DNA from 3 places in the Salinivibrio sp. MA607 genome. Region 1 is predicted to be linked to each of the others. Evidence: predicted binding sites of a transcription regulator. Region 1 holds the regulator's gene; each other region holds the start of a gene.
The links. Region 1 encodes CRP, which controls carbon source genes, mostly activating them, when cyclic AMP is high. Its sites were predicted from a motif close to TGTGANNNNNNTCACA; they were not measured.

Region 1 (8,194 bases):
ACGCGGCGCGCCCAGTGAAGAACTAAAGGTGAGACCCAGTGCATGCGGCATAACGCCGCCGTCAGTTCAAAAGGTTGCAATAACTCCTCCATGGAATATTTGTTGTAGCCGATTTTACTGAACGCTTCTGCTGCTCCACCTGTGGTGACCACAAAACGACATGTTTTTCCCGCTAACGCATCCCCCCCTTGCCCATGAGCAAAGCCTTTTCCGAGTACCACATCAATCCACTCTTTCAATAACGCCGGGCATGAGTACATCTGTAGGGGGTGTTGAAACACCAACACATCGGCGTCAGTCACCAACGCACGCTCGTGATGGACATCCACCACAAAATCCGGATAAGCGGCGTAAATATCATGCACAGTGACATTCGCCAGCGGGCGTATCGATTCGAGTAATCGGCGATTGGCGACCGATTCATCCGGATCAGGATGCGCCACGATAACAAGCACCTTGGGAGAGCGTGGGTTGTCCTTCTTGTCTTGAGGCATACGCTTCCTTGTCGTTATGATTGGCCAAGCACACAATCTGTTCTTTATGCCATGTTTTTAACTTTAACATACAAAAAGGCCAACCCCCTGTCTAACCACTCGCGCCACCGGTGGAATTTGGCAATCTCCGCATCAAGCTGGTATAACGACCGCGCAACGTGCATCCATCAACCCAAGACAGACTGAGTAATCATGATTCGCTTCTCCGACATTCAATTGCTTCGTGGTGGTAAGCCCCTGCTTGACCACACCTCTGCCATCATCGCACCCGGCGACAAAGTCGGCTTGGTGGGTAAAAATGGCTGTGGCAAGTCCAGCCTGTTTGCCTTGCTACGCCACCAACTTTCTCTTGATGCAGGGCACTATGATTACCCCAGTCAATGGCAAGTGGCTTGGGTGGCACAAGAAACCCCCGCATTGGATAAAAGTGCGCTGGAATATGTGATTGATGGCGATACTGAATACCGTGAGCTGCAAGACGCGCTGCGTAACGCCGAAGCCAAAGATGATGGCAATGCAGTGGCGTTGTTACACGATAAGCTCGATGCGATTGGCGGCTATACCATAGAGGCGCGCGCCGCAAGTTTGCTGGATGGCTTGGGGTTCAGTCAGACGCAAATCCATTGGTCATTAACGCAGTTCTCTGGGGGCTGGCGCATGCGACTTAACTTGGCACAAGCTTTGTTATGTCGCTCAGATTTACTGCTACTCGACGAGCCCACCAACCACCTCGATTTGGACGCAGTGATGTGGCTAGAAAAATGGTTGCAGCAGTATCCGGGAACCTTGGTCTTGATCTCACACGACCGTGATTTTCTTGATCCTGTGGTCAATCGTATCATTCATATTGAGCACGCTAAGCTGAATGAATACACCGGTAACTACTCGGATTTTGAAAGCATGCGCGCGCAAAAGTTAGCACAACAGCAAGCGCAATATGAGAAGCAACAAAAGCAAGTTGCTCACATGCAATCCTACATTGACCGTTTCCGATACAAAGCCAGCAAAGCCCGCCAAGCGCAAAGTCGGATAAAAGCGCTGGAACGCATGGAAAAGGTGCTACCGGCTCAATACGATAATCCATTTAGCTTTACCTTTTTACCCCCTGATGCATTGCCCACTCCCATTCTTATGATGGATAAGGTGGCCGCTGGCTATAACAAAACGCCAATTATCGAGAACATTCGCCTTAACTTAGTGCCTGGGGCGCGCATTGGCCTGTTAGGGCGTAACGGCGCGGGCAAATCAACGCTGATCAAGTTATTGTCGGGCGATTTGCCGGCGATGGCTGGCGAGCTAAGCTACTCTCAAGGGGTGAAAATAGGTTATTTTGCCCAGCATCAACTCGATACCTTACGTATCGATGAAACGCCGCTCCAGCATCTAAATCGCTTAGCACCAACTACTGCCGAGCAAACCCTGCGAGATTTTCTCGGACGGTTTGGCTTTCAAGGTGACAAAGCGTTGGAAAACATTGGCCCTTTCTCTGGCGGCGAAAAAGCACGTTTAGTCCTTGCATTGTTAGTTTGGCAAAAACCGAACTTGTTACTGTTGGATGAACCGACTAACCATTTGGATCTCGACATGCGCCAAGCGTTAACGCTCGCATTGCAATCCTATGATGGCGCGATGGTGATCGTCAGCCACGATCGCTTTTTATTGCGTGCGACAGCCGATGACTTGTATTTGGTGGACAAGGGCGCAGTGCTACCCTTTGATGGCGACTTAGACGACTATCACCGCTGGCTGACCGAACAACAACGCGCTGATCGTGCGGAAAACAAAAAGCAAGCCGCAGACGAAAAGCTTGCCCCACAGCAAACGCAGTTAGATCGAAAAGCACAAAAGCGTCGTGAAGCCGAATGCCGAAAACAAACGGCGCCACTACGAAAAAAAATTGACCGTTTAGACACAAAGATCGAACAACTTTCTGCCATTATCGCAGAAGCAGAAAACCAATTAGCGGATCCCGCTATTTACCAGAGTGACAACAAAGCCCGTTTAACGGAGCAATTGCAACGCCAAGCCGATGCAAAGTCGACGCTCGAAGAGGTGGAACAAGAATGGATGGAGCAACAAGAAGCGCTAGAAGCCCTGGAGGCGACATTCAACCAACACTAACGCCTGGGATGGCAAACGCCGCCGATCTTTGGCAGTTTTGTTTGCACCACTATGCTAAGCAAGAGGTCAAACAAGCCTGCCTTAAATTACAAGACGAGCACCAAGGCAATGTGAACCTTGCTTTGTTGCTCGCTTGGATTGAAAGCCACGGTTACGGGCTTAGCCCCGAGAGCCTCACCCAGCTTAAGCACGCCTTGAGCCGGTCTGAACATTTGCTGATCGCTTATCGCCATCTAAGACGCGATCTCAAGCCACGCGTGGGCACCGGCCAATATAAAAAAATGCTCAACTTTGAACTCAGTTTAGAGAAGTTCCAGCAACAAGACTTGATTGAAGTGCTTAATCGTCAATCCTGGCTCACACAAGCCGCGTCTCCCTTGGCCTATTATTGCCGCCAGCTATCCCCCTCTGCCCGTAATCTCTATACACCACTACGGGTAGACCGGCCTACAAAAGAGGATGGAGCAGACGATGATGACACCCTTTAACCCCATTCCAACTGCCCGTAATGCGCATCTGCAAACCTTACTGCCACGCCTGCTGCGCCGGCAACCGCTTTTTGCGCCTATTTGGCAAGCGTTTGATCTGCCTGACGGTGACTTTGTCGATCTTGCATGGACGCATCATCCCGAGGTAGGACAGCCTATTATTGTCTTGTTTCATGGCCTGGCAGGAAGCTTTGATAGCCCTTATGCCAATGGATTATTGGCCGCTTTTAAACAGCAAGGCTGGTGCGGTGTGGTGATGCATTTTCGCGGTTGCAGTGGCCGTCTTAATCGCGCGCCGCGGACTTATCATTCCGGCGAAACGGAGGACGCTCGGGCATTTTTGACCTATTTACGCCAGACCTACCCGAACAATGAGATTGCCGCTGTGGGAGTCTCTTTGGGAGGAAACATGTTGGTGCGCTACCTGGCCGACTATCAGCATGATCCGATTGTCAGTTGTGGTTGTGCTATTTCTCCCCCGCTCGATTTAGCGGCGTGCTCGACCCGTATTCAACAAGGGTTTTCCCGTGTTTATCAAGCGTATTTGCTACGGTCGATGCGACAAACCTTATCGGAAAAACTTACCCGACACCAAAAAGTGGGTCGGTGGCATGCTGGGGAGCGGCCAAAGATTAAAACTCTGTTCGAGTTTGATCAAACGGTCACCGCACCGCTGCATGGCTTTGACGATGCTCAACACTACTATCAAAGCTGTAGTGGTTTATCTGTCCTTGACGCTATTACGGTCCCACTTGCGATTATCCATGCGAAAGACGATCCCTTTATGACCGACGCAGTGATCCCAACCTCGCCTCTGCCCGCGAATATTGACTATCAACTGAGCGAACATGGTGGGCATGTTGGTTTTGTTACCGGCAGTTGGCGCCAGCCACAGTTCTGGCTGGAGCAGTCGGTGCCTCACTGGTTAGCCTCACGCCTTTGCTCGTCCCGTTAAAAAAGGACGCCACGCAAAGCAAAAAAGACCGACGCACATTGATCTACTGCATTGTGTTGAATGATTGGGTAAAATGCGAGCTGATTCACAATATCAGCATCAAGCACCCTAACGTCTCAGCCATAAATCAACAAAAGGTGATGTAGTATGATGGTTCCTTGGCAATCGGTCCCTGAGGAAACACTGACTCGTTTAATCGAGCACTTTGTGTTACGGGAAGGAACCGATTATGGTGAGCAGGAAGTCAGCTTTGCACAAAAAGTGGCGGATGTTCGCCAACAACTGCAATCCGGCGACGCCGTGATTGTGTATTCTGAGTTGCACGAGACAGTGGATATTCGTCGTAAAGAAGCACTCAGATCTTAGCATCGCTGTACGCAATAAACAGCGATACACATTCAGACTGAATGACAGGGCGCGTCATGTCGGCTAAACATCCAATCATCGCGGTCACCGGCTCTTCAGGAGCAGGGACCACCACCACATCCGAAGCATTCCGTAAGATGTTCCAGATGATGAACATCAAAGCGGCGTGGCTAGAAGGGGACAGTTTCCATCGCTTTACGCGACCGGAAATGGACGTCGAGATCCGTAAAGCACGTGAGCAAGGACGGCACATTAGTTACTTTGGCCCCACCGCCAATGATTTTCCGCGATTAGAGCAGTTTTTCCGTGAGTACGGTGAACTCGGCACAGGCAAATATCGCCGCTACTTGCATACCTTTGACGAAGCGGTGCCCTACAATCAAATGCCAGGGACCTTCACACCATGGCAGGATTTACCCGACAATACCAACGTACTATTTTACGAAGGCTTGCACGGCGGTGTGGTTGATGGTGAGGTCAATGTCGCTCAACATGTCGACCTATTGATTGGTATGGTCCCGATCGTCAACCTTGAGTGGATTCAGAAGTTTGTCCGCGATACCCGCGATAGGGGCCACTCACGCGAAGCGGTCACCGACTCGATTGTGCGGTCGATGGACGATTATTTGCATTATATTACGCCGCAATTCTCACGCACTCACATTAACTTTCAACGGGTGCCGACGGTCGATACCTCCAACCCACTGAACGCCAAAGGCATTCCTTCGTTGGATGAGAGCTTTGTGGTGATCCGCTTTCGAGGGATGAAAAACGTCGACTTTCCTTATCTGCTGCAAATGATCACGGGGTCTTTTATGTCACGGCATAATACACTCGTCGTGCCAGGCGGTAAGATGGGCTTTGCGATGGAACTTATCATCCGTCCATTGATTCAGCAGCTAATCGAAAAAGGCAAGATTGGCTAGGGCGTAGCGCATCTATCGTGTATTACTTCTCAAGCCGTGATCTTAGCCACGTTTTTGCCAGTTTTTTAGGCGGTTGGCCTAGATCAAAATCAAGAAATTGCTAACAAAAAAAGATACACTCTTGTTAACATACAGTGAGCTTGTAGCCCGCGCCCAGACTTCGTATTCTGTGCATAGATCTGGTGGGTTACCCCTCAGACAAAGATAGGACGTTGTTGCCGGGCAACACATGCAGAGGAAATAAGTTATATGGTTCCAGGAAAACCTCAAACAGACCCTACACTCGAGTGGTTCCTTTCACATTGTCACATCCACAAGTATCCGTCTAAAAGCACGCTGATTCATGCAGGCGAAAAAGCGGAGACCTTGTATTACATCGTGAAAGGGTCTGTCGCCGTTCTAATCAAAGATGAAGAAGGCAAGGAAATGATCCTGTCTTATCTTAACCAAGGTGATTTCATCGGTGAGCTAGGCCTTTTCGAAGATGATCAGGAGCGTACCGCTTGGGTTCGGGCTAAGTCTCCTTGTGAAGTGGCAGAAATCTCATTCAAAAAGTTCCGCCAACTGATCCAGGTTAACCCCGATATATTGATGCGTTTGTCCTCACAAATGGCGCGCCGTTTGCAAGTGACCAGCCAAAAAGTGGGGGATCTTGCCTTCCTGGACGTCACGGGCCGTATTGCGCAAACCTTGTTGAATTTAGCGAAGCAACCCGATGCCATGACGCACCCTGATGGCATGCAAATTAAGATCACACGTCAAGAAATTGGCCAAATCGTTGGCTGCTCGCGTGAAACCGTGGGGCGTATTCTTAAAATGCTGGAAGAGCAAAACCTTATTTCAGCCCATGGTAAAACCATCGTGGTATACGGTACCCGCTAATCACAGCGCTCTCTGTATTCCCAACCGACGCCCTGGCGTCGGTTTTTCTTTTTAAAACAAAAAAAAAGGAAGAGCGAACTCTTCCTTAACCGTTTAGGCCTCGTTATATCCACTATTTGTTAGTGCGTGCTCTCAAAAATTTTATCCGCTGAAGCGGCAACAAACCCCTGGTACAACTCACCGTTGGGCAACACATAACGCTTAGCAAACTCATAAAACCCACCTGGAATGGTTTGCGTGCCATCAGAGAAAACAACAGGGACACGGTCAGCCATGGTGGAGGATTGCTCCAGATAAACGGATGCGTCCCCTTTTACTTCCCCACCCGCTTCGTTAATTGCAAAGCCATTGTCTCGCAGCTTTTGATTAACCGATTGGCAATGATCATGAGCCTTTAACTGATTGACACTCACTGTGAAATGATTCGCGCCATAACCGTGCGCGGCTACCCAGGACGCGTATTCACTCTCCTCAGCAAGCGCTTGATAGGTGGCGCTATCGATGTCCCAAAGCCGCCCCTGATGAAGAAAATCGCTCCCTGTTAGTGACGACGCATCGACTTGTGCCACCAGCTTATGAACAATGGCTTGCAGCGCAGGCGAGCATTGCTCGACCATCAATTCACTGATAAACACTTTCGGCATCAAAGGATCGGGGTGCTCGAAATGGCAGGCATTGAGCTTTTTCGCTTCAAAGGTATAGTCCCCTTTTTGCTGATAGCCTAGCGCCAGGAAGGGGCGCGCCAAGACCTCAAGCCCAACCTTGGGCAAACCAAATGTCCGCAAGGCAATATGATCATTGATTAAAGGCTGCCCTTCTTCGAGCAAGGCATGTACCTGATGTGCCGATGGGCAAAGACGGTTAATATAGTCTTGCCATAATTTATCGAATAACGCTTGGCCACTGTCCATATTGGTCTCCTTAATCTTGTTGAGTCGGAATACCGGGGGCGAACGTCTCAGGCAGTACCACCTGCTCCCCTTCCATTGATGCCATGGGATAAGCGCAATAATCGGCGGCATAGTAAGCGCTTGGACGTAAATTACCCGACGCACCTGGCCCGCCAAATGGCGCATCACCGCTTGCCCCTGTCAACTGACGATTACGATTCACAATCCCTGCGCGAATATGATCGAGGAAGTATTGCCATTCGCCCTCGTCTTCACTGATAAGGCCTGCCGACAAACCATAGCGGGTATCATTCGCCTTCGTGATCGCATCAGCCATATCCTGATAGCGCTGCACTTGTAGTAGCGGACCGAAATACTCTTCGTCGGGTAACGCTTGAATGCCACTCACATCTAAAATCCCTGGAGAAATCACCGCATCGTGTAAATGCTCGCACTCTATGACGGGGGTAGCTCCCAGATCGATCAATTTCTGTTGTGTGGCCAAAATCCCCTCGGCGGCAGCCATTGAAATTTGGGCGCCCATGAAAGGCGCGGGATCATCAAACTGGCCACCCACTCGCACGGTTTTGGTCCATTGTGCTAGGCGAGTCAAGATCTTGTCACCCACTTCTCCCTCAGGCAGCAGCAGGCGGCGTGCACACGTACACCGCTGACCGGCACTGAGGTAGGCCGATTGAATAATGGTGTATACCGTGGCGTCTAAATCACCGAACTGATCACTCACCACCAAGGGGTTATTGCCCCCCATTTCCAGCGCCAGCATTTTATCGGGCTGGCCAGCAAACTGACGATGAAGAATATGCCCCGTATTGGCGCTACCGGTAAACAATAAACCGTCAATACCGCGCGCTTGGGCCAGCGCCTCGCCGGTATTGCGCCCACCTTGTACCAGGCTGATCAGTCCTTGCGGTAATCCCGCTTCGAGCCAATAGCCCAAGGTCTTCTCTGCGACTTTTGGCGTCAGCTCAGAGGGTTTAAATACTACGCTGTTGCCCGCCAATAAAGCTGGAACAATGTGGCCATTAGGTAGATGCCCAGGGAAATTGTAAGG
Region 2 (8,194 bases), on a different contig from region 1:
AACGCTTAGACCATCATGGCGATGGCGTTGGCTTTTTGGATAAAAAACCGGTGTTTGTCCCAGGTACCTTGCCGGAAGAGCAAGCCTTGGTACAGCTGACCGAACAAAAACGGCAATATGCGCGCGGCCAATTAATTAAACTCGATAGCCACGCCACACAACGTGTTGAGCCAGGGTGCCCGGTTTATCAGCAGTGCGGTGGTTGCAGCTTGCAGCATCTAAGCCATGAAGGGCAGGTTACGCATAAACAGCAAACGTTGAATGAGCTGATGCAAAAATTTGCTGGGGAAGAGGCAACACTCTCGGCACCTATTACAGATAGGCCATGGCAATATCGGCGTCGTGCACGCATCAGTCTTCAGGTTGATAAAAAGGGGGCATTGGCAATGGGGTTTCGTGCTCGCCAACGCAGTGCGATTATCAATGTTAGCCATTGTCCGGTCCTGAGTGAGTCATTGAATACTTTGCTTGCGCACTTGCGTCCGTGTTTGGATGGCCTGCGTGGTCGACGTATTTTGGGTCATCTTGATCTGATTGAGGCTGACAACACCACGGTAGTGTCGTTGCGTACCACCAAGGTATTGCACAGTGATGACCGTCAAGCATTGTGCCACTGGGCAGAAACTCAAGGCTGCACCTTTTATCTTCATCAAGGCGATGGCGCACCTGAACGTCTTATCGGCGCCGCGCCAGATTACCAAGTGGCGGGATGTCGCCTTGCGTTTCAACCGAATGACTTTATTCAGGTCAACCCGACGGTCAATCAGGATATGGTGTCACAGGCACTGGATTGGCTAGCGCTAGAGAAAGAAGATCGTGTCTTGGATCTCTTTTGTGGATTGGGTAACTTTAGTGTCCCCGCTGCCAAACTGGTTGGGCACGTTGTCGGGGTGGAAGGCGTGCAAGCCATGGTGAATCAGGCGGCAGATAATGCGAAGATAAATGGTTGTGATAACACCGGTTTTTATCAAGCTGATTTAAATAGCGACGCGTTAGAGGGAGAGTGGACCCATTTCGATTTTACCAAAATCTTACTCGATCCGGCACGCGCAGGGGCTGCGGGTGTTATAGACTTTGTGGCACAATCGAGGGCTTCACATATTGTTTATGTGTCCTGTAATCCTGCCACCCTGGCGCGCGATGCCCGCGTGCTGCTTGATAATGGTTATGCACTTGTCAAATTAGGGATGCTGGATATGTTTCCACAAACAGGACACATGGAATCGATGGCCTTGTTTAAGCCGGTGACGAACAAGCGGGCATAAGCGTTTAGTGGCTTGTCGTTATCGACATGCCTCTCTTGTCAGTGAGAGAGTTAAGGATAGGAACAGTTATGGTTGCGGTACGAGAAGCCCACCTACACGAAGATGAAACATTTGAGCTTAACACCTGGGTTAAGCGACTCGGGCAAGACGCATCGACGACACAAGCCTTGTTAGACGGCTACCAATATTGTCGAGCATTGAGTGACGATGAATCAGCACTCAGCCAGCCTTTGTGGCGAGGCCGAGAGATGATCGAAATCCTCGTGACATTAAGCATGGATGCCGACACCTTGCTGGCCGCGCTATTATTTCCGATGGTCGACGCCGAACTGGTCACCCTGGAGACACTGGCGGACGACTATTCGATGTCGATAGTCAACCTGATTCGCGGTGTGCAGCAGACCGCTGCGATTCGGCATTTAAATACTCAAGCCGACGATGAGGCCACGTCCTCGCAAGTTGATAATGTGCGCCGTATGTTGCTCTCTATGGTGGAAGACTTTCGTTGCGTGGTGATTAAACTCGCCGAGCGTATTTGCCATTTACGTGAAGTGAAAGATGCGCCAGAGTCTGTGCGTCAGCAAGCAGCGAAAGAGAGCGCTAACATTTATGCGCCTTTGGCTAACCGATTGGGAATTGGTCAGCTAAAGTGGGAGCTTGAAGATTACGCGTTCCGTTACCAACATGCGCAAACCTATAAACAAATCGCCAAGCAGCTGGCCGAGCGACGCATTGACCGTGAAAACTATATCAGTGCCTTTGTCGAAGGGCTCCAGCAGGAAATGGAAGCGTCGCATATTAATGCACAGGTATATGGACGCCCGAAGCATATTTATAGTATCTGGCGCAAAATGCAGAAGAAAAATCTGGAGTTTGATGAGTTGTTTGATGTGCGCGCTGTGCGCATCATTGCGGATCAACTTCAGGATTGTTACGCCGCATTAGGTGCCGTCCATACCCAGTTCCGTCATCTACCCAAAGAATTTGATGATTATGTCGCCAACCCCAAGCCGAACGGTTATCAGTCAATTCACACTGTGGTGTTGGGGCCGGAAGGCAAGCCCGTTGAGATTCAAATTCGCACCAAACAAATGCACGATGATGCAGAGCTAGGTGTAGCGGCCCATTGGAAATATAAAGAAGGCTCAGCCAGTGGCCGCAGTGGCTACGATGAAAAAATCACCTGGCTGCGTAAGCTATTGGCATGGCAAGAAGAAATGTCTGATTCTGGCGAAATGCTTGATGAGTTGCGTAGCCAAGTGTTCGACGATCGGGTGTATGCGTTCACCCCGCGCGGCGATGTCGTCGACTTACCTATAGGGGCAACGCCACTTGATTTTGCCTACCACATCCATTCAGAAGTGGGTCATCGTTGCATTGGTGCCAAAGTAGAAGGGCGAATTGTTCCGTTCACCTATCACCTACAAATGGGCGACCAGGTTGAAATCATCACGCAAAAAGAGCCTAACCCGTCGCGAGATTGGCTCAATCCCAGCCATGGATTTGTTAACTCAAGTCGTGCGCGCGCCAAAATAAATGCTTGGTTCCGCAAGCAAGACAAAGACAAGAACATTGCTGCCGGTAAAGAAATCTTGGATACCGAGCTACAAAAAATTGGCGGCATCAGTAAAGATGCCAATTTGGCGCTAAAACGCTTTAACGTTAACACGCTGGACGAGCTTTATGCCGGCGTGGGCAGTGGTGATTTGCGCATTAATCAGGTAGTGAACCATATTAATGGCCTGATTAATAAACCGAGCCTGGAAGAAGAAGAGCAGCAGTTGTTAGAAAAACTGCAGCAAAGCGAACAAAAACCGAGCACCGGCAAAGCGCACCGCGATGCCGTGGTTGTCGAAGGTGTTGATAACCTGATGACGCATCTCGCGCGCTGCTGCCAGCCGTTGCCGGGTGATGACATTAAAGGATTTGTTACCCAAGGGCGTGGTATTTCGGTCCATCGTGCAGATTGCGAACAGCTCAATGAGCTTAGCCATCATGCACCGGAGCGGATTATCGCCACGGTGTGGGGGAAAGGCCATATTGGTCAGTACCATGTACGCATTCGGCTTTCGGCAAATGAACGAACCGGGCTGGTCAAAGATATCAATAACGTGCTAAGCAATGAGAAAGCACGGGTAGCCGGGATGCAAAGCCGAGTTGATTATAAAAAGCAAATGTCGATCATGGACTTTGATCTCGAAATCTCTAATTTAGATACCTTAAGCCGCGTTGTAAACCGGCTTGAACAAGTGAAAGACGTGGTCGAAGCGAAACGCCTCCGCTAATACATTCGCCCTGTTTCGACAGGGCGTTTTTTTCATGAAGGAACCTTCTTATGGCGTCAATTGACAACTTACTGACGATCATGGCGACCTTACGCGACCCTAATCATGGTTGTGACTGGGACAAGGCACAAACCTTTGCCTCTATCGTGCCTCATACTTTAGAAGAGGCGTACGAAGTGGCTGACGCCATCGAGCGTGAAAACTGGTCGGACCTAAAAGACGAGTTGGGCGACCTTCTTTTTCAAATTGTGTTCTACAGTCAATTAGGGCGCGAACAACATCGATTTGATTTTGACGATGTCGTCAGTGCAGTGTGCGATAAGCTCACGCGTCGTCACCCTCACGTATTCGGTCCTAAAGATGCGGACGGGAAGCCATTAAGCTCGCCTGATTGGGAAGGTATTAAGGCGCAAGAGCGCGCAGAGAAAATGCCCTCAACCCAATCCTGCAGTCTATTAGATGGCGTGACTCAGGGGTTGCCCGCGTTAACTCGCGCCCACAAGCTACAAAAACGATGTGCAAGGGCAGGGTTTGATTGGCCAACCGTGGCGCCGGTTATCGAGAAGGTGCGAGAAGAGCTGGAAGAGGTCGAACATGAATTGGCACAGACACCGGTTGACGCAAGCCGTGTGGAAGACGAAGTTGGCGATCTTTTGTTTGCTGTCGTCAATGTCGCGCGCCACCTAGGCACGGATGCTGAGCAGGCGTTGCGCGCAGCCAATCAGAAATTTGAACGTCGCTTTCGTGGCGTTGAAAATCAATTACGTGATAATGGAAAAAATATTCAACAATGTCAGCTGGATGAACTAGAATCGGCGTGGCAAGCGGTTAAAAAAGACGAGTAAGGCAATATCCTGTAATTGGCATAATTGATTTGTGACAATTAAAAACACCAGGGTGTGTGGTAGCTTTCACATTGTGGGAGTCAGTGGGGTCTGGTATCATAATATCCCGTCCAGAACTTCATTTATTTCCTCTAAATCCAACTCTCAGGTTTAGCATGACGACGAACTACATTTTTGTTACGGGCGGTGTTGTATCCTCCCTCGGTAAGGGTATTGCTGCAGCCTCATTAGCAGCCATTCTTGAAGCGCGTGGCCTTAACGTCACCATCATGAAACTCGACCCTTATATTAACGTGGATCCAGGGACAATGAGCCCTACCCAGCACGGAGAAGTATTCGTCACGGAAGACGGCGCAGAGACCGACCTTGATCTCGGTCACTATGAGCGCTTCATTCGCACTAAAATGACCAAGCGTAATAACTTTACCTCTGGCCGTGTTTATGCGGATGTACTGCGCAAAGAGCGCCGTGGAGACTACCTGGGGGCGACGATTCAGGTGATCCCACATATTACCAACTCGATCAAAGATCGCATCGTCGCAGGCGGTGAAGGTCACGATATTGTGATCGTCGAGATCGGCGGAACGGTCGGTGATATTGAATCATTACCATTTTTGGAAGCGATTCGTCAGTTGACGGTAGACGTGGGCCGCGAACATGCCATGTTCATGCATCTGACATTAGTGCCTTACTTGGCTGCGGCAGGCGAAGTAAAAACCAAGCCGACCCAGCACTCAGTAAAAGAGCTTCTGTCGATTGGTATTCAGCCGGATGTGCTGGTATGCCGTAGTGAGCGCCCAATTCCTGCCAATGAACGCGCTAAGATTGCGCTGTTCTGTAATGTGGCGGAAAAAGCGGTGATCACCATGAAAGACGTCGACTCTATTTACAAGATCCCATCGTTGATCCGTTCGCAAGGGTTGGACGATTTGGTGTGCAAGCGCTTTGGCATTGAAGCCGTAGAAGCTGACTTGTCTGAATGGGAGCAAGTGAGCTACGAAGAAGCCAACCCAATGGGTGAAGTCACCATTGGTATGGTCGGTAAGTACATTGAATTGCCGGATGCGTACAAGTCCGTCAATGAAGCGTTAAAACACGGTGGGTTGAAAAATCGCCTGACCGTCAACATCAAGTACGTGGATTCACAAGATCTTGAAACCCGCGGCAGTGAAATGCTGAAGGACTTGGACGCGATTCTCGTCCCTGGTGGATTTGGTGACCGCGGCATTGAAGGTAAGATCCTTGCGGCACAATATGCACGTGAAAATAATGTGCCGTATCTGGGTATTTGTCTTGGTATGCAGGTGGCGTTGATTGAATACGCACGTAATGTCGCCGGCATGGAAGGCGCTAACTCGACTGAGTTTAGCCAAGCAAGCCCTTATTCTGTCGTTGGCCTGATCACTGAGTGGGTCGATGAAGAAGGCAAAGTAGAAGAGCGTAGCGAGACGTCAGATCTTGGTGGCACCATGCGCCTAGGCGCGCAGCTTTGCCACTTAGCTGAAGGTTCGAAAGCGCATCAGCTCTACGGCAATACCCAAATCCATGAGCGCCATCGCCACCGTTATGAAGTGAATAATCTGCTACGCCCTAAGCTAGAAAAAGCAGGATTGTCAGTTTCTGGTCTGTCTGCCGATAAAAAGCTGGTAGAGATCATTGAAAACCCAGCACATCCTTGGTTCGTGGCGTGCCAGTTCCACCCGGAATTCACTTCAACGCCGCGTGATGGCCATCCACTGTTTGCTGGATTTGTTGCTGCGGCAGGCAAAAAACAGCGCGGTGAGCTATAAACGACATTCGAGCGGTAGCCCAGAAGGCGGGCGCTCTTTATTTTTAAAAACAATGACAGACGAGAGGAATCACAATGTCTAAGATCGTTAAAGTTCTAGGTCGTGAAATTATTGATTCACGCGGTAACCCTACCGTTGAAGCGGAAGTTCACCTAGAAGGTGGTTTCGTTGGTATGGCAGCAGCTCCTTCTGGTGCATCTACGGGTTCTCGCGAAGCACTAGAACTGCGTGACGGTGATAAGTCACGTTTCATGGGTAAAGGCGTACTGAAAGCGATTGAAGCTGTGAATGGCCCAATCGCAGAAGCATTGCTGGGTAAAGACGCTAAAGCGCAAGCGGATATCGACCAAGTGATGATCGATCTCGACGGTACCGAGAACAAATCTCAGTTCGGTGCTAACGCTATCCTCGCGGTTTCTTTGGCGAACGCCAAAGCGGCGGCAGCGGCAAAAGGCATGCCTTTGTTCGAGCATATCGCTGAGCTAAACGGTACTGCGGGTCAGTTCTCTATGCCTCTGCCAATGATGAATATCCTGAATGGTGGTGAGCACGCGGATAACAACGTTGATATCCAAGAGTTCATGATCCAGCCAGTCGGTGCTAAGACGCTAAAAGAAGCGCTGCGTATCGGTGCAGAAGTATTCCACAACCTTGCCAAAGTACTGAAAGCCAAAGGCCTAAGCACTGCTGTTGGTGACGAAGGTGGTTTTGCGCCTAATCTAGAGTCAAACGCAGCAGCACTCGCTGCGATTAAAGAAGCGGTTGAGCAAGCAGGCTACGAGCTGGGTAAAGACATTACTTTAGCAATGGACTGTGCAGCGTCTGAGTTCTATGACAAAGAGCAAGGCATCTACAACATGAAAGGTGAAGGTAAAACCTTCTCTTCAGAAGAGTTTAACCACTATCTTGCTAAGCTGGCTGAAGAGTACCCAATCGTGTCTATCGAAGACGGCCTCGACGAGTCTGATTGGGACGGCTTTAAGCACCAAACCGAACTGCTGGGTGACAAGCTTCAGCTGGTCGGTGATGACCTGTTCGTGACTAACACTAAGATCCTGAAAGAAGGCATCGACAAAGGTGTGGCGAACTCTATCTTGATCAAATTCAACCAGATCGGTTCATTGACTGAGACGCTGGCTGCAATCAAGATGGCGAAAGACGCTGGTTACACGGCGGTTATCTCTCACCGTTCAGGCGAAACTGAAGACGCAACCATCGCTGACTTAGCGGTGGGTACTGCAGCAGGCCAAATCAAAACCGGTTCGATGAGCCGTTCAGATCGCGTTGCTAAGTACAACCAGCTTATCCGCATCGAAGATGCGCTGGGTGAAAAAGCACCGTTTAACGGTCTAAAAGAAGTGAAAGGCCAATAATCGGCACTTAGACACTTTTATTAGAAAAGCCGCGCCGTTTAACGGCGCGGCTTTTTTTCGTTTAGGAAAACCATGACACCAGCGACCTGATCCGCTAGCCTATGCGACTAGAATTCTATTGTGCAAATACGTCGAGCCGATATAGGAAGGAGTACAGGTATGAGGCTGCTATCGGTTGCGCTGTTTCTCACGCTTGTTTGGCTACAATACGATTTATGGTTAGGCAAAAATGGTGTGACAGATTACTGGCAAATTGAAGCTAATGTCGCCGTGCAGCAGCAGGCCAATCAAAAACTCGTAACGCGTAATCAACAAATGTACGCGGAGATTGCGGATTTAAAACGCGGTCAAGAAGCGATTGAAGAGCGCGCACGTAACGAGCTTGGCATGATCAAACCCGACGAAACATTTTTCCGATTGGTCGATACAAGACAATAACCGATTACCGCCTGCAGGCGGTACTAACAAAGAAGATAACTTGTGGTCGAACAAACCTCTTTGCAGCCTGGCGCTTTGCGGTCGGGTATCAGTGCCGTGGTCCCTGCCGCCGGGGTGGGACGGCGAATGCAGGCTCACTGTCCTAAACAATACCTTACTTTAGCAGGCAAAACGCTGCTTCAACATACCGTTGAGCGC
Region 3 (8,194 bases), on a different contig from region 1:
AAGAAGTACATTGATAACGGCACTGTCGATAGCGTTCGCGCTAACCTAACGGGGGCAAAATACACCTTAGCTGTGCCTAAATATGTGTACGATGCCGGTGTGACTAGTGTTGCAGATATCGCGGAATATGCTGACAAATTTGATTCACGCATTTATGGCATTGAACCCGGTAACGATGGCAACACGCAAATTCAAAAAATGATCGACACCAACGACTTTGATCTGGGTGATTTCCGCCTAATCGAGTCCAGTGAAGCGGGCATGATTTCGCAAGTCTCACGTGCCGTTCGTCGTGACAAATGGGTTGCCTTCCTCGGCTGGGCCCCGCACCCAATGAACAGCAATTTTGATATGAAATATCTATCTGGTGCCGATGAGTACTTCGGCCCGAACTATGGTGGTGCCACGGTTCATACCAACGTACGTAGCGGCTATGTCGAGCAGTGCGCAAACGTGGGTCAAATGCTCGAGAATCTTGAGTTTAGTCTCAAGATGGAAAACGAAATGATGGGCAAAATCCTCAACGACGGTGAGAAGCCACAAATGGCTGCACGTGAATGGCTACGCAACAACCCAAGTGTGTTGAACAAGTGGCTAGACGGTGTCACCACAGTTGATGGTAAAGACGCTGTTGAAGCGGTCACTGAATACCTAAAAAAGACTGAAGCGTAACTATAAAAGTGTAGAAGGAGAGGGCGGTGTTAACGCCGCCCCTAAGGTTTTATTGTGAATATTATTACAGATAACAAGATCCCACTCGGTCAATGGATGGAAAGCGGTGTTGATTGGTTGACCATGAATGCCGCCGGTTTTTTTGATGCGATTTCAATTGGGTTAGATACTAGCATCACACTATTGGTCGATATTTTTAAATGGATGCCAGCAGCTGGTCCGATTCTTATGACCGCGGCCCTTGCTTGGTACCTGCAACGTCGAATTTCTATCGTGATCTTTGTTGTGAGTGCGCTCTTGTTGATCCTCAACCTGGGCTACTGGCAAGAGATGCTGGAAACCTTTGTTCTGGTTTTTGCCGCGACAACGATTTCCGTATTAATTGGCATACCGCTGGGGATAATGGCGGCGCACCGGCCTTTGGTATACACCTTTATGCGGCCATTGCTCGATTTAATGCAAACTGTACCACCGTTTGTGTATCTCATCCCAACGCTGGTGTTGTTTGGTTTAGGGATTGTTCCGGGCCTTATTTCGACCATTATCTTTGCTATCGCATCGCCAATCCGCCTGACGTATCTAGGGATCACGCGGGTGCCTGAAGAATTGGTCGAGGCGGGACGTGCATTTGGTGCCACTCGTATGAAATTGTTGTTTAAAGTGGAATTGCCGGCGGCATTGCCAAGCATTATGACAGGTGTGACTCAGTGTATTATGTTGTCGCTGTCGATGGTGGTTATTGCTGCGCTGGTGGGGGCTGATGGCCTGGGTAAACCGGTTGTCCGTGCACTGAATACAGTGAACATTTCTCAAGGGTTTGAAGCGGGTCTTGCGATTGTATTGGTCGCCATCATTCTTGACCGCTTGTGTAAAGCACCCAACCAAGGCAACGAATAAGAGGTAACCATGGACGCAATCGCAATTAAAAATTTAGATGTCGTGTTTGGCGATAACGTACAGCCAGCACTTGATCTGTTGGATAAAGGCCTTTCTCGGTCAGAAATTATTGAACAAACTGGACAAGTTGTCGGTGTCGATAATGTATCGCTCAATGTTAAAGAAGGCGAAATCTGTGTGCTCATGGGCCTTTCAGGCTCAGGTAAATCGAGCTTACTCCGTGCAGTTAACGGCTTAAACCCTATTAGTCGTGGTAGCCTCGAAGTCCGCGACGGCGATCAAATGGTCGATATGGCGACTGTTGATTCGCAGACATTGCGTCACTTGCGCACCAGTCGTGCTTCTATGGTGTTCCAAAAATTTGCCTTGATGCCTTGGATGACGGTTGTCGACAATGTGGCGTTTGGCTTGGAAATGAAGGGGATCAGCAAAAAAGAGCGCCGCAAGCAAGCGCTTGAGAAATTGGAGCTCGTTGGTCTAGATGAGTGGGCTAACCAATATCCTCATGAACTGTCTGGTGGTATGCAGCAGCGTGTTGGTTTAGCAAGGGCCTTTGCCATGGACAGCGATATATTGCTGATGGATGAGCCTTTCTCTGCGCTTGACCCACTGATCCGAGCCCAGTTGCAAGATGAGCTGTTAGAAATACAGAAAAAACTCAATAAAACCATTCTGTTCGTCAGTCACGACTTGGATGAAGCGTTAAAGATTGGTAACAACATTGCGATTATGGAATCGGGCCAATTGATTCAGCATGGCAAGCCGGAAGACATTGTATTACGTCCAGAAACTGACTACGTCCGTGACTTTGTGGCTCATACTAACCCATTGAATGTCTTAAAAGGACGCTCAATGATGAAAACGGCTGATAACTTAACGCGCGTTGAGAATCGTTGGAAAATCTGTGATCGACGTGAAATCTGGGTCACGGCTGAGCAAGATGGCACTTTCTCTGCAACCGCAGGCGATCAACCATTGCGTGTGGTTGAGTGGGACAAAGACACGCTCGATTTCTCACAAGTTGGCGATAACACCATTGTTGTGGCCTCACCCGATATTGAGATGCGTGACGCGATTGAAATTCGCTATAACACCAATACGCCTGTATTGCTGGTAGAAAATGGTGAATTTCTCGGTACCTTGTCTGATCATGACTTCTATCATGCTTTATTGGGTAAATTTCAGAAAAAAGACACAGACCAAGCGGCATAACTCACCACGAGTCAGCCCCATGTCTAGCCATACAAAAGGCCTGCTCGAGAGCAGGCCTTTTCTGATCATTGCGAAGTTTGTTGATAACCGAATAAATACTACGGCATGATCACGGTATCAATCACGTGAATTACGCCGTTGGACGCCATGACATCGGGTTTCACCACAGTCGCGTTGTCCACTTTCACATCACCGTAAGAGACTTTGATCATCACATCGCTACCTTGCACCGTGGTTGCTGATGACATACCCATAACTTGCTCGGCTGTGACCTTACCGGGGACAACATGGTAAGTGAGGATATCGGTTAGTTTGTCTTTATTCTCTGGCTTCAGCAGTGTTTCTACGGTGCCATCTGGGAGCTTATCAAAGGCCGCATTGGTCGGCGCAAACACTGTAAATGGGCCATCACCTTTCAATGTATCAACCAGATTAGCGGCTTTTACTGCTGCGACCAACGTTGAAAAGTCATCATTTTTCATCGCAGTATCAACAATATCATGATCACCCTTGTGGTGAGCAGCGACCGCGGAGCCCATGCTTGCGAGGAACGTGGCAGTGACTGCAAATTTGGTCATTGTGTGTTTTAACATCATTGTTCTCCCTTTCATTTTTTACTCCCCACCATGACGGCGATGCAACATTGCAAACGCTTGGTGACTTCCTGGGAATGATTAATTGACTGCCTTGTAGAAAACGAAGAGAGAGATGAAGCCGATCACAGCGGCAAAAATATTCCTGGCCACGATTCCTTCTTTTACGCCTGATTACCTTGATATTCACGTGAAATTTTTCGAACAACTCATTCGCATAATTGTGATTGTCCGCACACTTTTATCGGCGTAATCTCGTGCTCGTTCCAACGCAATAACGCGAACATACTGTCGATTCTAGGGAGTATGCTTTGTGAGCAAGTTTCTGCGAAAAATAGCATTTTCAAAAAAATAGCCATTTTTCAAAATAGAGACAGTGAGGTGACAAAGCATCCGCGTTATTGGCGTTTAATAGCAGTCAACCCGATACGAAAGAGGAAATAACCATGAAAAAACTTGCAGCAATTTTCGCCCTGACGCTCGCTTCAACCTCTGTAATGGCTGGTGGTTTAAACCTCGATATCACCCCAGCTGAAGGCGGCGCTTGGGTAGCCGTTACCGAGCAAGGCCAAGCGGTTGAAGGTGCGAAAGTGACCAGCGAATCCGGTCTGGATGCGAAAGTCACTGACGAGTCTGGTCGTGTATTTATTCATGCACAAAACCAGAACAGCCGTTCAGTCAACTATGTCGCTAACACAGATCAAGGCCAGCACGCTGAAAAAGCAGCCTTTGTACGTGGCGACCATAGCTAAGCATTGTTCGTGAGCCATCGTGGACAAATCTTGTCCACGAGTCATTGAGCATAAAAAAGAGAGCATTACGCTCTCTTTTTTTATGCCTTTCGGTTAACCACAACCACGTTTTTAGAGCAACCACGTTTTCAGATCAACCATGCTTTTAGATCAAAAAGTGACTCGACTTGATGGGTTGGCGTAATGCCTGCTGGTGACGGTATGTTATCGCTATTAAGCCAGCATGTATCAATCCCTGCACGCATGCCACCCAGCACATCAGAATGTGGATTATCTCCAACCATTAAGATTTTGTCCTTGGGGGGATTACCCATTTTTTCAAAGGCATGTTCAAAGATCCGAGGGTCCGGCTTGGCGATGCCCACTTGCTCGGATATCACTAAGGTTGAAATCGCAGACTTCAACCCGGTTCTTTCCAGGCGGATATCTTGGAGAGCGGTAAATCCGTTAGTAATGATACCAATATGTGCATGTGGCTTGATCGCACTAATAAGATCGCGCGCGCCTGGCAATGGTTCGCAAATCTCAGCCATTGCATCTAAAAAACCCTGGTTCAATGTTGCAGGCGCCACGTTAAGACGCTCTCCCCAACGCGTAAAACGCTCGGTTTGTAGCGTATGAGCATCAATTTCACCATCTTGATATTGTACCCACAAAGGCTTGTTTAGCTCTGAGTATTCCGCAAACGCGTGATGGTCAAAATTGACATTGTAGCGCGAAAACATACGTTGTAGTCCCGCAAAGGCATCGAAGTGAAACAGGGTTTCATCCGCATCAAAAAGCACCCAAGGATATCGCATCGATTTAACTCTCTTAATGTAAAGTGAAAGAGTGTAACAGACCCAGAGGTTTGCTAGCGAGCCTCCACAAGCGACTCACCGTCCATGGTGATAAATAACGAAAACACAAAGTAATGTTGCTATTAAAGGGAGAGGTATAGCCCTGCCAAGGTGGCACTCATGAGGTTGGCTAAGGTTGCGGCAAGAATGGCGCGCATGCCTAATTTGGCGATATCACCGCGGCGCTCTGGGACAATGCCGCCCAAGCCACCCATTAACATTGCTATTGAGGTGAGGTTGGCAAAGCCACATAACGCAAACGTAACAATGGCTTGGCTATGGGGAGAGAGCGCCCCTTTTAGGTTCATAAAATCCGCAAACGCCACAAATTCATTCACAGCAATTTTCTTACCAATCAAGGTGCCTGCTGTCATCGCCTCTTGCCAGGGAATGCCAATCAGCCAAGCCACTGGTGCAAATAGGTAGCCGAATAGCCACTCAAGGCTTAGTTGCGGCAAGTTTAAAATAGGCCCCAGTTTCCCTAACCCACCATTAATCAGCGCAATCATACTGATCACGGCGAGTAAGCTGGCCCCCACGGCCATCGCAATTTGTAAGCCACTCAAGGCGCCCTGCGTGCCAGCATCAATCACATTCACTGGTTTATCTTGATCGTCTTCGAGCGCTTGGTGTTGAGCATGATTCATGGGGGATTCGGTCTGCGGTACCATTATCTTGGCCATCATTAACCCAGCAGGTGCCGACATAAACGCCGCTGCAATCAGGTATTTCATCTCTACCCCCAAGCCTGCGTAACCCACCATGGTGCCGCCGGCGACTGAGGCGAGCCCGCCTACCATAACAGCAAACAGCTCGGAGCGAGTCATGGTAGAAAGAAAAGGTTTCACAACCAACGGCGCTTCAACAGAGCCAACAAAAATATTGGCCGTGGCTGACATGGACTCAGTGCGAGAAGTGCCAAGTACGCGGCGCAATAAGCCACCAATGAGGCGAATGATCCAAGTCATGACCCCAATGTGGTAAAGCACAGCGATCAGTGCAGAGAAAAAAACGATGGTGGGAAGTACATTAAAAGCGAAAATAAAACCAAGTTTAAACTTAGCCAGATCACCAAACAGAAATTCAGCGCCAATATCGCCAAAACTAATAATCGCCGACACGGCTTCTGATGCGTTAGCTAGAATACGCTGACCAAGCGGAACAGAGATGATAAAGCCAGCAAAGACGATTTGTATCAGGAACGCACCTCCCACTGTGCGCCAATTAATCGCGGAGCGATTTTCTGAAAAGACAACCGCGATAAGGAAGAGGACACTAATCCCCAAAAGGCCAATGCCAAACTGCATGATGTTGCTCCGCAAACGTTAAACTTAGGATGGAAAACGATTGCGGCGGTATTGTACGCGATTTTAATAATGTGACAAGAGTCACTTTTTGTCCTCTTTGTGTTCATTTAATTGCACTTGTGTCTATATTGATAAAAGGTGTGTTGTAGCTCGTAAATGATGCGTGACATCTTGGTTATAAAAGGTGTCGAGACGGGTTCTTCCTATCAGCATTGTGAGTGAAGATTGCGTTGCATCAAAAGTGTTGATGGTGACTGTGTCTATTTTTCATGGGCATCTAGAATAAAACCCGGCTATGATTCGAATAGGCCAAGGATAGTGCTATTTCCTTAGCGACACGATTATTTATAGTTCTGAAATAAAGAGTTCAAATAACTCGCTGAGCGAGTAAGGACGCGGGATTCGGGCTGATTTTTTCTTAGTAGGTGGTCACAAAATGAACATTTGGTTAGGCCCCTAATTAAAAAATTTTCGAGATGTGTTAATGTAGCCGACTGTGTGGTGATGACTGATCTTTTATTGATGTTAAAGATGGCTTAAACATCAATAAATAATGAGCTCGCTACCAACACTCACAGGCTTCCGAATAAACGGACTAAGGAGTTAACTCGTGAGCGATAAAAGCCATGAAGATATGATGACACCAGACGGGAAGGTTAACCCGATCGATACTGACTATCAGGTCGGTCAGGATAACGTAGCGCTGAAACTCGGCCCGTTTGGTTTTGATATTCATAACCGAGTATTTATGATTTCCGGGCTGTCAATTTTGGCCTTCATTTTTGTCACCTTGGCATTTCAAAACCAAATCGGTCCTGTTTTTGGGGATTTGCGTGGATGGCTAACCTCAAATCTAGACTGGTTCTTCCTTTCTGCAGGTAATATTTTTGTTGTTGCTTGTCTAGTGCTGGTTGTGTCACCACTGGGTAAAGTTCGATTGGGTGGTACTGAGGCAAAACCGGATTACGGCTATCCTGGCTGGTTCGCGATGCTTTTTGCGGCCGGTATGGGCATTGGCTTGATGTTCTATGGCGTATCTGAACCATTGACGCACTTCCAAACCGCGTTAGGTGGAACGGCAACCGGTGCTGACGGTCTTCGCACTGACTGGGCGCCTTTGGGGGCGGCAGCCGGGGATACTGAAGCTGCTCGTCGCCTAGGTATGTCTGCGACTATTTTCCACTGGGGTTTACACCCATGGGCGATTTACGCGGTATTGGCTCTAGGCTTGGCACTGTTTGCGTATAACAAAGGCTTGCCTTTGACCATGCGTTCTGTGTTCTACCCACTGTTCGGTGAACGTGTTTGGGGTTGGACAGGGCACGTGATTGACATTCTCGCGATCATTGCGACCTTGTTTGGTCTTGCCACCTCGCTAGGCTTGGGGGCATCACAAGCATCCGCCGGTCTGCACTATCTGTTTGACACGCCCCTGGGTAATACCACCGAAGTCATGCTGGTGATGGGTATTACGGGCGCGGCGATCCTTTCGGTTGTTGCAGGGGTGGACAAAGGGGTCAAACGCCTGTCTGAAATCAACATGATTTTGGCACTGTTGCTGCTAATCTTTGTTATTGCCGTGGGTCCAACGATTGCCATCTTAACCGGCTTCTTTGGAAACCTAGGGGCATATCTACAAAATCTGCCTGCGCTGTCTATGCCATTTGGCCGTGAAGATGCGAACTTTACCCAAGGCTGGACTTCCTTCTATTGGGCATGGTGGATTTCTTGGTCCCCATTTGTGGGTATGTTTATTGCGCGTGTTTCACGCGGTCGTACTGTGCGTGAATTTATCACCTGTGTGCTTATCATCCCTTCAGCGGCCTGTGTGCTTTGGATGACCGCCTTTGGTGGCACGGCGATTGGTCAGTTCGTTAATGAAGGCTATACCGCTGTTGCTGATGCGGAGCTTTCACTCAAGC

Region 2: the regulator CRP is predicted to act here: its motif matches at 4,451-4,466, upstream of BZG81_RS06285 (CTP synthase).
Region 3: the regulator CRP is predicted to act here: its motif matches at 6,343-6,358, upstream of BZG81_RS04550 (NupC/NupG family nucleoside CNT transporter).

What each region holds. Positions count from the first base shown of each region.
Region 1 is NZ_MUFJ01000001.1:213,461-221,654, reverse strand. Features, by position in the region: gene kefG (glutathione-regulated potassium-efflux system ancillary protein KefG) at 1-494, opposite strand, end outside; gene BZG81_RS01095 (ABC transporter ATP-binding protein) at 687-2,615, shown strand; gene BZG81_RS01090 (TIGR02444 family protein) at 2,624-3,103, shown strand; gene BZG81_RS01085 (hydrolase) at 3,087-4,058, shown strand; gene BZG81_RS01080 (YheU family protein) at 4,206-4,424, shown strand; gene BZG81_RS01075 (phosphoribulokinase) at 4,481-5,350, shown strand; gene crp (cAMP-activated global transcriptional regulator CRP) at 5,600-6,232, shown strand; gene BZG81_RS01065 (DUF1338 domain-containing protein) at 6,352-7,143, opposite strand; gene astD (succinylglutamate-semialdehyde dehydrogenase) at 7,154-8,194, opposite strand, start outside.
Region 2 is NZ_MUFJ01000009.1:52,246-60,439, reverse strand. Features, by position in the region: gene rlmD (23S rRNA (uracil(1939)-C(5))-methyltransferase RlmD) at 1-1,265, shown strand, start outside; gene relA (GTP diphosphokinase) at 1,334-3,550, shown strand; gene mazG (nucleoside triphosphate pyrophosphohydrolase) at 3,601-4,395, shown strand; gene BZG81_RS06285 (CTP synthase) at 4,551-6,185, shown strand; gene eno (phosphopyruvate hydratase) at 6,260-7,558, shown strand; gene ftsB (cell division protein FtsB) at 7,718-7,996, shown strand; gene ispD (2-C-methyl-D-erythritol 4-phosphate cytidylyltransferase) at 8,039-8,194, shown strand, end outside.
Region 3 is NZ_MUFJ01000006.1:51,292-59,485, forward strand. Features, by position in the region: gene BZG81_RS04520 (choline ABC transporter substrate-binding protein) at 1-672, shown strand, start outside; gene choW (choline ABC transporter permease subunit) at 727-1,569, shown strand; gene choV (choline ABC transporter ATP-binding protein) at 1,579-2,781, shown strand; gene BZG81_RS04535 (fasciclin domain-containing protein) at 2,880-3,377, opposite strand; gene BZG81_RS04540 (hypothetical protein) at 3,821-4,126, shown strand; gene yjjG (pyrimidine 5'-nucleotidase) at 4,255-4,926, opposite strand; gene BZG81_RS04550 (NupC/NupG family nucleoside CNT transporter) at 5,049-6,272, opposite strand; gene BZG81_RS04555 (BCCT family transporter) at 6,907-8,194, shown strand, end outside.